Regions from separate parts of the Exiguobacterium sp. UBA3491 genome, predicted to be linked through region 1. Evidence: a T-box and tRNA genes for the amino acid it is inferred to sense, from the RefSeq annotation. Region 1 holds a T-box; the other holds one or more tRNA genes.
What was found. The T-box of region 1 lies ahead of B4F99_RS02035 (valine--tRNA ligase). A T-box ahead of a tRNA ligase gene usually reads a tRNA of that ligase, here a tRNA-Val.
Positions count from the first base shown of each region.

Region 2: it has a tRNA-Val gene. The T-box ahead of B4F99_RS02035 (valine--tRNA ligase) is inferred to sense a tRNA for this amino acid. The anticodon was not compared.

Region 1 is NZ_DFQK01000009.1:91,377-95,816, forward strand. It holds gene B4F99_RS02035 (valine--tRNA ligase) at 1-2,219, opposite strand, end outside; T-box leader at 2,270-2,499, opposite strand; gene hemL (glutamate-1-semialdehyde 2,1-aminomutase) at 2,554-3,864, opposite strand; gene hemB (porphobilinogen synthase) at 3,861-4,440, opposite strand, start outside.
Region 2 is NZ_DFQK01000030.1:135,075-139,514, reverse strand. It holds gene B4F99_RS11975 (efflux RND transporter permease subunit) at 1-1,832, opposite strand, end outside; tRNA gene B4F99_RS11970 (tRNA-Val) at 2,017-2,089, shown strand; gene B4F99_RS11965 (PTS transporter subunit IIC) at 2,188-3,210, opposite strand; gene B4F99_RS11960 (metallophosphoesterase family protein) at 3,573-4,307, shown strand; gene B4F99_RS11955 (hypothetical protein) at 4,344-4,440, opposite strand, start outside.

The DNA of each region.
Region 1 (4,440 bases):
GCGCGGATGTTACGAACCGAACGGATGACGTTCTGAACCGCTTCAAATGCTGGAACAGCTTCCGGGAAGTCGAGTGACGCCTCGCGTGTCGGCCATGCGGCACGTGTGATCGTCTCACCTTCATGCGGTAAGTGTTGCCAGATTTCTTCCGTGATGAACGGCATGAACGGATGCATCAAGCGCATGATCCGGTCGAGTGTATAGGCAAGAACCGAACGCGTCGTTTGTTTCGCTGCTTCGTCTTCCCCGTTGAGCGGTAACTTCGCCATCTCGATATACCAGTTACAGAAGTCTTCCCAGATGAAGTGATAGAGAATACGTCCTGCTTCACCAAACTCATATTTATCCGATAGACGTGTCACGTCATCAATCGTTGTCTGTAAACGTGTCAGGATCCACTTATCTGCGAGTGATTTCTCGCCTGTCAAATCAATCTGATCAAACGTTAGACCATCCATGTTCATCAAGGCAAAACGGCTTGCGTTCCACAGTTTGTTCGAGAAGTTCCATGTTGCTTCGATCTTTTCCCAGTAGAAACGAAGATCATTCCCTGGCGTCGATCCTGTCGTTAAGAACCAACGAAGTGAATCGGCACCATACTTCTCAATGACATCCATCGGGTCGATCCCGTTCCCGAGGGATTTCGACATCTTGCGTCCTTCCGAATCACGAATCAATCCGTGGATCAAGACGTCTTGGAATGGACGTTGTCCCGTGAATTCATACGATTGGAAGATCATCCGTGATACCCAGAAGGCGATGATGTCGTACCCTGTAACGAGTGTCGATGTCGGGAAGTATTTCTGATAATCCGCTGCGTCCGTGTTCGGCCAACCCATTGTTGAGAACGGCCAAAGGGCTGAAGAGAACCATGTATCGAGAACATCGTTGTCTTGCTCCCAGTTCTCGAGATCGGCTGGTGCTTCCTTGCCAACGTAGACTTCGCCTGTTTCTTTATGGTACCAAGCCGGAATCCGGTGTCCCCACCACAGTTGACGGCTGACACACCAGTCACGGATGTTTTCCATCCAGCGTACATACGTGTTTTCAAAGCGTTGTGGAACGAAGTTGACCTTGTCCGGTCCTTGTTGTTCCTCGAGTGCTTTTTGCGCGAGTGGTTCCATTTTGACGAACCATTGTAATGAGAGATACGGCTCGACGATTGCATCTGAACGTTCCGAGTGACCAACAGAGTGCAAGTGTGGTTCGATCTTGATCAGAACACCTTCTGCTTTTAAATCTTCAACGATTTGTTTTCGGCATTCGAAACGATCCATGCCTTCGTATTTCCCTGCGTTCTCGTTCATCGTTCCATCTTCATTCATGACGAGGACACGTGGTAACTCGTGACGGTTACCGACTTCGAAGTCGTTCGGGTCATGTGCTGGTGTAATCTTAACGACACCTGTACCAAACTCCATGTCGACATAGTCATCGGCAACGATCGGAATCTCGCGACCGACGATTGGTAACGTGATCGTTTTTCCGACGAGGTGAGCATAACGCTCATCCTTCGGGTTCACGGCGATCGCTGTATCACCGAGCATCGTCTCAGGACGTGTCGTCGCGAGTTCAACGTGACCTGAACCGTCCGTCAATGGATAGTTGAAGTGATAGAACGCCCCTTCGATATCCTTATAGATGACTTCGATATCCGAGATCGCTGTTTTCGTCGCTGGGTCCCAGTTAACGATGTATTCGCCACGATAGATCAAGCCTTTTTCGTAAAGTTTCACGAAGACTTCTTGAACTGCTTCCGACAACCCTTCGTCGAGCGTGAAGCGTTCACGCGAATAATCGAGTCCAAGACCGAGTTTTGCCCATTGTGCACGGATCGTTGACGCGTACTCTTCTTTCCATGCCCAAGATTGCTCGAGGAATTTCTCACGACCCATTTCAAGACGTGATTGCCCTTCTGCCCGCAGTTTTTGTTCGACTTTTGCTTGCGTCGCGATACCGGCATGGTCCATTCCTGGTAGATAAAGGACGTCGAATCCTTGCATCCGCTTCATCCGTGTCAGCATGTCTTGTAACGTCGTGTCCCACGCGTGACCAAGGTGCAATTTACCTGTGACGTTCGGTGGTGGAATGACGATCGTGTACGGCTCTTTTTCTGGATCCTGATCGGCTTTGAAATAGTCACCTTTCACCCAAAAGTCGTACCATTTTTCTTCCGTTGCCTGCGGATCATACTTCGTTGGCATTGATAATTCCTGCATCCTGATCGCTCCCTTTTTGTCCATAATAAAAACGGCTTCTCTCGTCCTATGCTAAGGACGAAAGAAAGCCGTTGCTTTTTTCCGCGGTACCACCTTAGTTCATCCAAAATCGGATGCCCTCGAGCCACGTAACGTGTGGAGGACGGATATCGCTCGTAAGACTCACGATACCAGCTCGTGGGGTGACCTTCCTCCTGTTCGCCCGTCACATCTTTCAGCCAAGGATGTGTTCTCTACACCGGTACGAATACAAGACTACTCTTCCCGTCATCGCTGTTGCCATTTTCTTCTTTACTCATTTTAGCCGAGAGTTCAAGCAATCGTCAAGAACTGCTTAACGACCAAATTCAACTTGGAGTTCCTTGAACGTCAATTCGACGGCTTCGATCGTCCGCTCGATGTCTTCATCCGTATGAGCGATCGACAGGAAGAGACCTTCGAATTGTGATGGTGGTAAGAAGACACCACGCGCCGCCATCTTTTGATAATACGAACGGAACATCTCAAGGTTCGATGTTTTCGCTTTTTCGAAGTTCGTGACGCGTTCATTCGTGAAGAAGACACCGAACATCGCGCCTGCACGGTTCGTCGTCAGCGGAATGTTGTATTTCGCCGCAGCGTTCAGGTAACCTTCCGACAAACGGCTTGCTTTCCGGTCGAACTCTTCATAGTGCTCTGGTTTCAATTGTGTCAATGTCGCTAGACCCGCTGCCATCGCGAGTGGGTTCCCGGATAATGTACCCGCTTGATAGATTGGACCTTGTGGTGCGATCTGTTCCATGATGTCACGACGTCCGCCGTAAGCCCCGACTGGCATGCCACCGCCGATGACTTTACCGAGACATGTGATGTCCGGTGTGACACCGAAGTGTCCTTGCGCACAGTGGAATCCGACACGGAAACCGGTCATGACTTCGTCAAAGATCAATAAAGCGCCGTTTTCCGACGTGATTTCCCGTAAGCCTTCGAGGAAGCCTGGTTCTGGTGGCACGAAGCCCATGTTCCCAGCAGCCGGTTCGACGATGACACCAGCGATATCGTCGCCGTGTTTTTCAAACGCGATCCGGACAGCATCCAAATCGTTGTACGGAACTGTCAGCGTCATGCTCGCGATTTGCGCCGGAACGCCTGGTGAATCCGGTAATCCGAGTGTCGCGACACCTGAACCTGCTTTGATCAAGAGCGAGTCCCCATGACCATGGTAACAGCCTTCGAACTTGAGGATTTTCGTCCGACCTGTGTAGCCACGTGCGAGACGAAGCGCTGCCATCGTTGCTTCAGTCCCTGAGTTGACCATCCGGACGACTTCGACCGACGGCACCCGACTGATGACGACTTCCGCCATCGCTGATTCGATTTCCGTTGGTGTCCCGTAGCTCCAGCCACGTGTCGCTTGTTCTTGGATCGCTGAAGTGACGATTGGATCGGCATGACCGAGAATCATTGGTCCCCATGACAGGACATAATCGATATACTCTTTTCCGTCGATATCATAGAGCTTTGATCCTTTCGCATGATCTGCGAAAATCGGTGTCATCCCGACCGATTTATAAGCACGGACCGGACTGTTGACACCACCCGGCATGAGCGGGAGTGCCCGCTCGAATGCTTCTTTTGATTTTGAGTTCTGGTTAATTAAGCTCATTTCGACCCCTCCAGGTAACGACAAATGTCTTTTGCGAAATAGGTGATGATTAAATCAGCGCCTGCTCGTTTAAAGCCAAGCATCGTCTCAAGGACGATTCGTTCTTCGTCGATCCAGCCGTTCAAGGCAGCGGCTTTGACCATTGCATACTCACCCGATACGTTATACGCAACGATTGGTAGATCGATTCGCTCGCGCACATCACGAATGATATCCATGAACGCAAGTGCAGGTTTGACGATCATGAAGTCAGCTCCTTGATCGACGTCCGCTGTTGCTTCGCGGAACGCTTCGCGACGGTTTGCTGGATCCATTTGATAACCTTTCCGGTCGCCTTCTCCCGGTGCCGAGTTTGCCGCGTCACGGAATGGGCCGTAATAAGCAGACGCGTATTTAACACCATAGCTCATGACCGGAATATGGCTGAAGCCGTTCTCGTCTAATCCTTGACGAATCGCTGCGACGAATCCGTCCATCATCGATGATGGAGCGATGACGTCGGCACCTGCTCGAGCTTGTGAGATGGCTGTTTTGACGTGAAGCGGTAATGACGCATCATTATCGACCGTACCGTCG
Region 2 (4,440 bases), on a different contig from region 1:
AACATCTTTTCCATCTCAAATGAGACGTCGCTCGTTTTCTCGAGCGATGTGGCAGCCGGAAGTTCAAGCGATGCCGTTAGTGTCTTTGAGGCTTCGTTCGGAATGAACGTAAAGCCGAGACGTGGAACGATCGCTAGAGAACCGCCGAGAAGAATGAACGATACAATTAAGATCGTCGCCTTATGCGAGAGTGACTTTTCAATCAGCTTGCCATACCACCGTTGAAGAGCATCTTCTTTTTCTTCTGCTGGAACCTTCTTAAAGGCAAATTTCGCAAGAATCGGTACGATCGTGATCGCAACGAGTAGTGAAGCAAGTAATGAGAAAATAATTGTCAAAGCAAACGGTAAGAAGAACTTACCAGTGATTCCACCGACGAATCCGATTGGCAGGAAGACGACGACGGTCGTTAGCGTCGATGACGTGATTGCTTTTAGAATCTCTTTTGTCGATTGTTCGATGATCTCATCCGTCATACCGGATTCGGATTTTCGAACACGCCGGAAGATGTTCTCGATAACGACGATACTATCATCAACGACACGACCGACCGCAACGGCCATCCCGCCAAGTGTCATGATGTTCAGAGAAATATCTTGCCAGTTCAAGAAGATAGCAGCAATGAGTAACGATAAAGGAATCGAGACGATGGCAATGATCGTTGCGCGAATATTTCGTAAGAACAAGAGTACAGCGAGAGAGGCAAAGAGGGCACCAAGTAATCCTTCTTTGACGAGTGTCGCGACGGATTCCTCGATATCCTTCGCTGAATCGATCCCAATCGTATAGTCGACTTGATCGTCATATTTATTAAGGATCTTCGTGACTTCATCTGCGATTTCGACCGTATTGGCATCTTGTTTTTTCGTGATTGCCATCGATAAGGAATCTTTTAAATCGTAACGTGTTTTTTCGCTTTGTTGCGAGACTGCTTCGATTTTTGCAATATCTTCTAGACGAATCGGTTCTGCAGGTTCAGACGCCTGATCTGTAGCTGCTCCACCTGTTGTACTTGGTGGTCCTTGTGTTGCACCTTGTGGTGGACCGCCAGCAGATGAACCACCTGTTTGATCGCTACTAGCTGAACTAGTCGCACCTGCAACGGGTGTCAATTGTAGATTTTTTAGTTTATCTAGATTTTCTAGTTTTTCCTCAACGCGAATCGGTATTTTTGAATCGTTTTCTGATAGCTGACCAGATGGGAACGAGACATACTTTCCGTTGATTTGTTCCTTGATGCTCGTGAGCGAAAGACCCGCTTTCGTCGCTTTCTGATTATCGACGGTGATTTGAACGAGATCATCTTTGTAGCCACCAACGGAAACGCTATTGATTCCTGGAATCTTATTAAGTTCAGGTTCGATATCGTCCTTGAGGATTTTTTCGATGTCTTTACCATCCTTACTAAAGAAAGAGATATTATAGATTGGGAACGATCCAAAGGACAGACGATTTAATTTCGTTGTTGCTTCCTCTGGTAGATTCGCATCTTGGATTGCAGCATCAATCTGTTGTTCGACTTTATCCATATCAGTATCGAACGGGAATTCGATGTTTAAGATACCGATGCTTTCATAAGAAGAGCTTGTCAGCTTAGTAGCTCCTTCGATTCCTTTCAAGGCAGTTTCAAGCTTCGAGACGACTTGTTTATCGACATCGTCGGGCGAAGCACCAGGATATACTGCTTCAACAGAGATTTGAGGAAATTCGATTTCTGGGAACTGATCGACTTTTAATTTCGAGAAAGAATAGACGCCTCCTAAAACTAAAAGAATGGCGATGATGAAAACAGCCACCGAATTCTTTAAACTGAATCGGGTTAAAAAGTTCATATGAACACTCCTTTCGTTTATATGTGCTTATTTACATAGTAGAGGACACTCATAGAACCCGCAACTTTAAAACTGTTTTATTCAAAAAGATCTTTTTGAAAAAAGATAATTTTTTTTGTTAAAAAGGCTTTACACCTTTCGATATGCTGCTATAATAAAAATATACCCAGTAACAACACAGCATGATTCTGTAGCTCAGCTGGGAGAGCGCTACCTTGACAGGGTAGAGGTCGCTGGTTCGAGCCCAGTCAGAATCATACCGAAATCGTTCCTTTTCGAAGGAACGATTTTTTTTTGCATTAAAAAAACTATTCCCGAAATCAATCAGGAATAGTTGGAAGGTAGAGATATTATTTTATTGGATTTCGAGATGAAGATCGCCACGCTTCGTCCAGCCTGCGACAGTCGTCAATCGATAGAAGACGAGTGTCAAGACGCCAGGTAAAACGACACCAGTCAAGAAGAAGATAAGGAACGCCTGAGGACCTTGGTTGACGAAGATATTGAGTGGCGCAATCATCGAATTTAAACCGAGTCCAGCGAGTTCATATGGTACTTTCAAAGAGAGAAGAAGCGTCGCTACAGGAGCTGAAATCATCGCTGCGAGAAACGGTGCAACGACAAGACGTGGATTTTTAACGATATTCGGGAATTGTACTTTAGGTGTGACAAAGAAAGAAGCAATCAAACCACCGGGATCCGTCTGACGATATGCCATCAATGTGAAGCCAACGAATTGAGCGGAACAGCCAATGAGTGCAGCGGCACTTGCTACAGGATCAAGCTGCAAAGCGATAGCGAGTGCAGCGGACGAAGCGGGAGACATCAATAAGACACTAAAGATGAGTGCAATGACAAGAGATGTAGCAATAGGAGACGATTCGACTGAAGCGGTGATCATAGCGCTGAATTTTGTAAGGAGTGGTGTCGTTACGGCAGCAGCACCGATACCAGTGATACCACCGGCAAGCACAGCACTCATCGGGATGACCATCATGTCAAATTTCGTTTTTCCAGTCATGCGTTTTCCAACGTATACAGCGACCGCAGCTGCGAGTAATGCACTGATTGGCTGACCGGGGGCAAGAACGAGTCCAGAAGCAGTCGATTGAAGCGCAGCACCACCAATCGTCGCTGCGATCATCGCGCTGAACAGGACAAGTGTGTTTCCTCCGAGCTGAAAGGCGATACCGGCACCGAGTGCAGGAGCAAGCAGTACTTTTGCGACGCCGCCAATCGTCAGTAGCATTTGGATATGTAAAAAATTGCCGAGCGTCTCAATCAGGAGTCCGACACCGAGTGTTACAAGAACGGCATTCGCCATTCCAGCTGATACTTTTACCATTCGATCCATCGCATATTCTTTCAACGTTGTCATCCTCTCTCTATCTATCTCTATTTTTTGCCATGAAAAAAGCCTATCCATTTTTGGGATAGGCGCCACTCATTCTGTGCGGGCGCCTCATTCGATGCATCGAAAGGAGGGCCCAAAAATCATTTCCGTTTCATCATCGGAAAAGTTTTCAGTCCCTCATGCATAGAATAATCAGTCGTCCGGCTTGGTTAAATGGCTGTTGCGTCGGAATCATTCAATCGTGCCCCTCTCTGTGAATTTTTCTAAGCCTAACATGCTTCTGATCAATAATCAATATTTTCTGACAATTTATTTTTTCTCTAAATCTAATAGGAATTTACGCTATCATCGGGAAATCCTAATGTACTAACAATGGAGGCGTTTACATGAAAGTAATGATTTTTACAGATATTCACGGGAATGCTTCAGCATTGCGTGCCGTGTTGTCCTACCTCGATCAGTCTTCAGACATCGATGCTGTATATTGTCTCGGTGATCTCGTCGGTATCGGACCTGAACATAATGAGGTCATCAATTTGTTAAGGCAGCGGCCTGATATTCAGACGATTTCTGGAAACCATGATGAATGCGTCCTTGCTTTGATTCATGGGGATGTTTATCCCGCTAGTTACCAACATGCGAAAGAGCACCATCAATGGATTGCAGATTCATTGACGCAGGAGAATCAGAGTTATTTGGAGCGTTTACCGCGTGTATTGAATGTCACCCATCAGGAACAAACGATGTATCTGACACATTATGCCTATGCCGATCAGACGAAGAAAATCGGTGAGGAACCCTTAAAGCCAGCAGTGGATGGAACGAAAGAAAACTTACCCGTCCTTTTTTCCGGAAATGAGGCGCGAATCATTGGCTTTGGTCACCACCATCCAGCACAACAAGTTGAGACGGATCAAACGCTGTACATCAACCCTGGAGCGATCGGGTGTCAGGAAACAGCTCTTGCCCCAGTAGCAATCCTCACTTTAGAAAAAGGACAAGTTCGTTCGGAAATCCTGACGATTCCTTACGATGACCGCCCATTTCTAAATGTACTCAATACAACAGAAATGCCGGAACGTGAATTGATGCGACGTCTCTTCTTCGGAAATAGATCATGAAAAAAACCTTCATGAATAGATCATGAAGGAAGTCGATCATGCAGACAGTTTCGTCATGATTGAGACGAGGCAGACGATAATCAGTAACAGGATACCGATATTTCGTTTCAACGAGTGGCGTGACCAGTAGAAG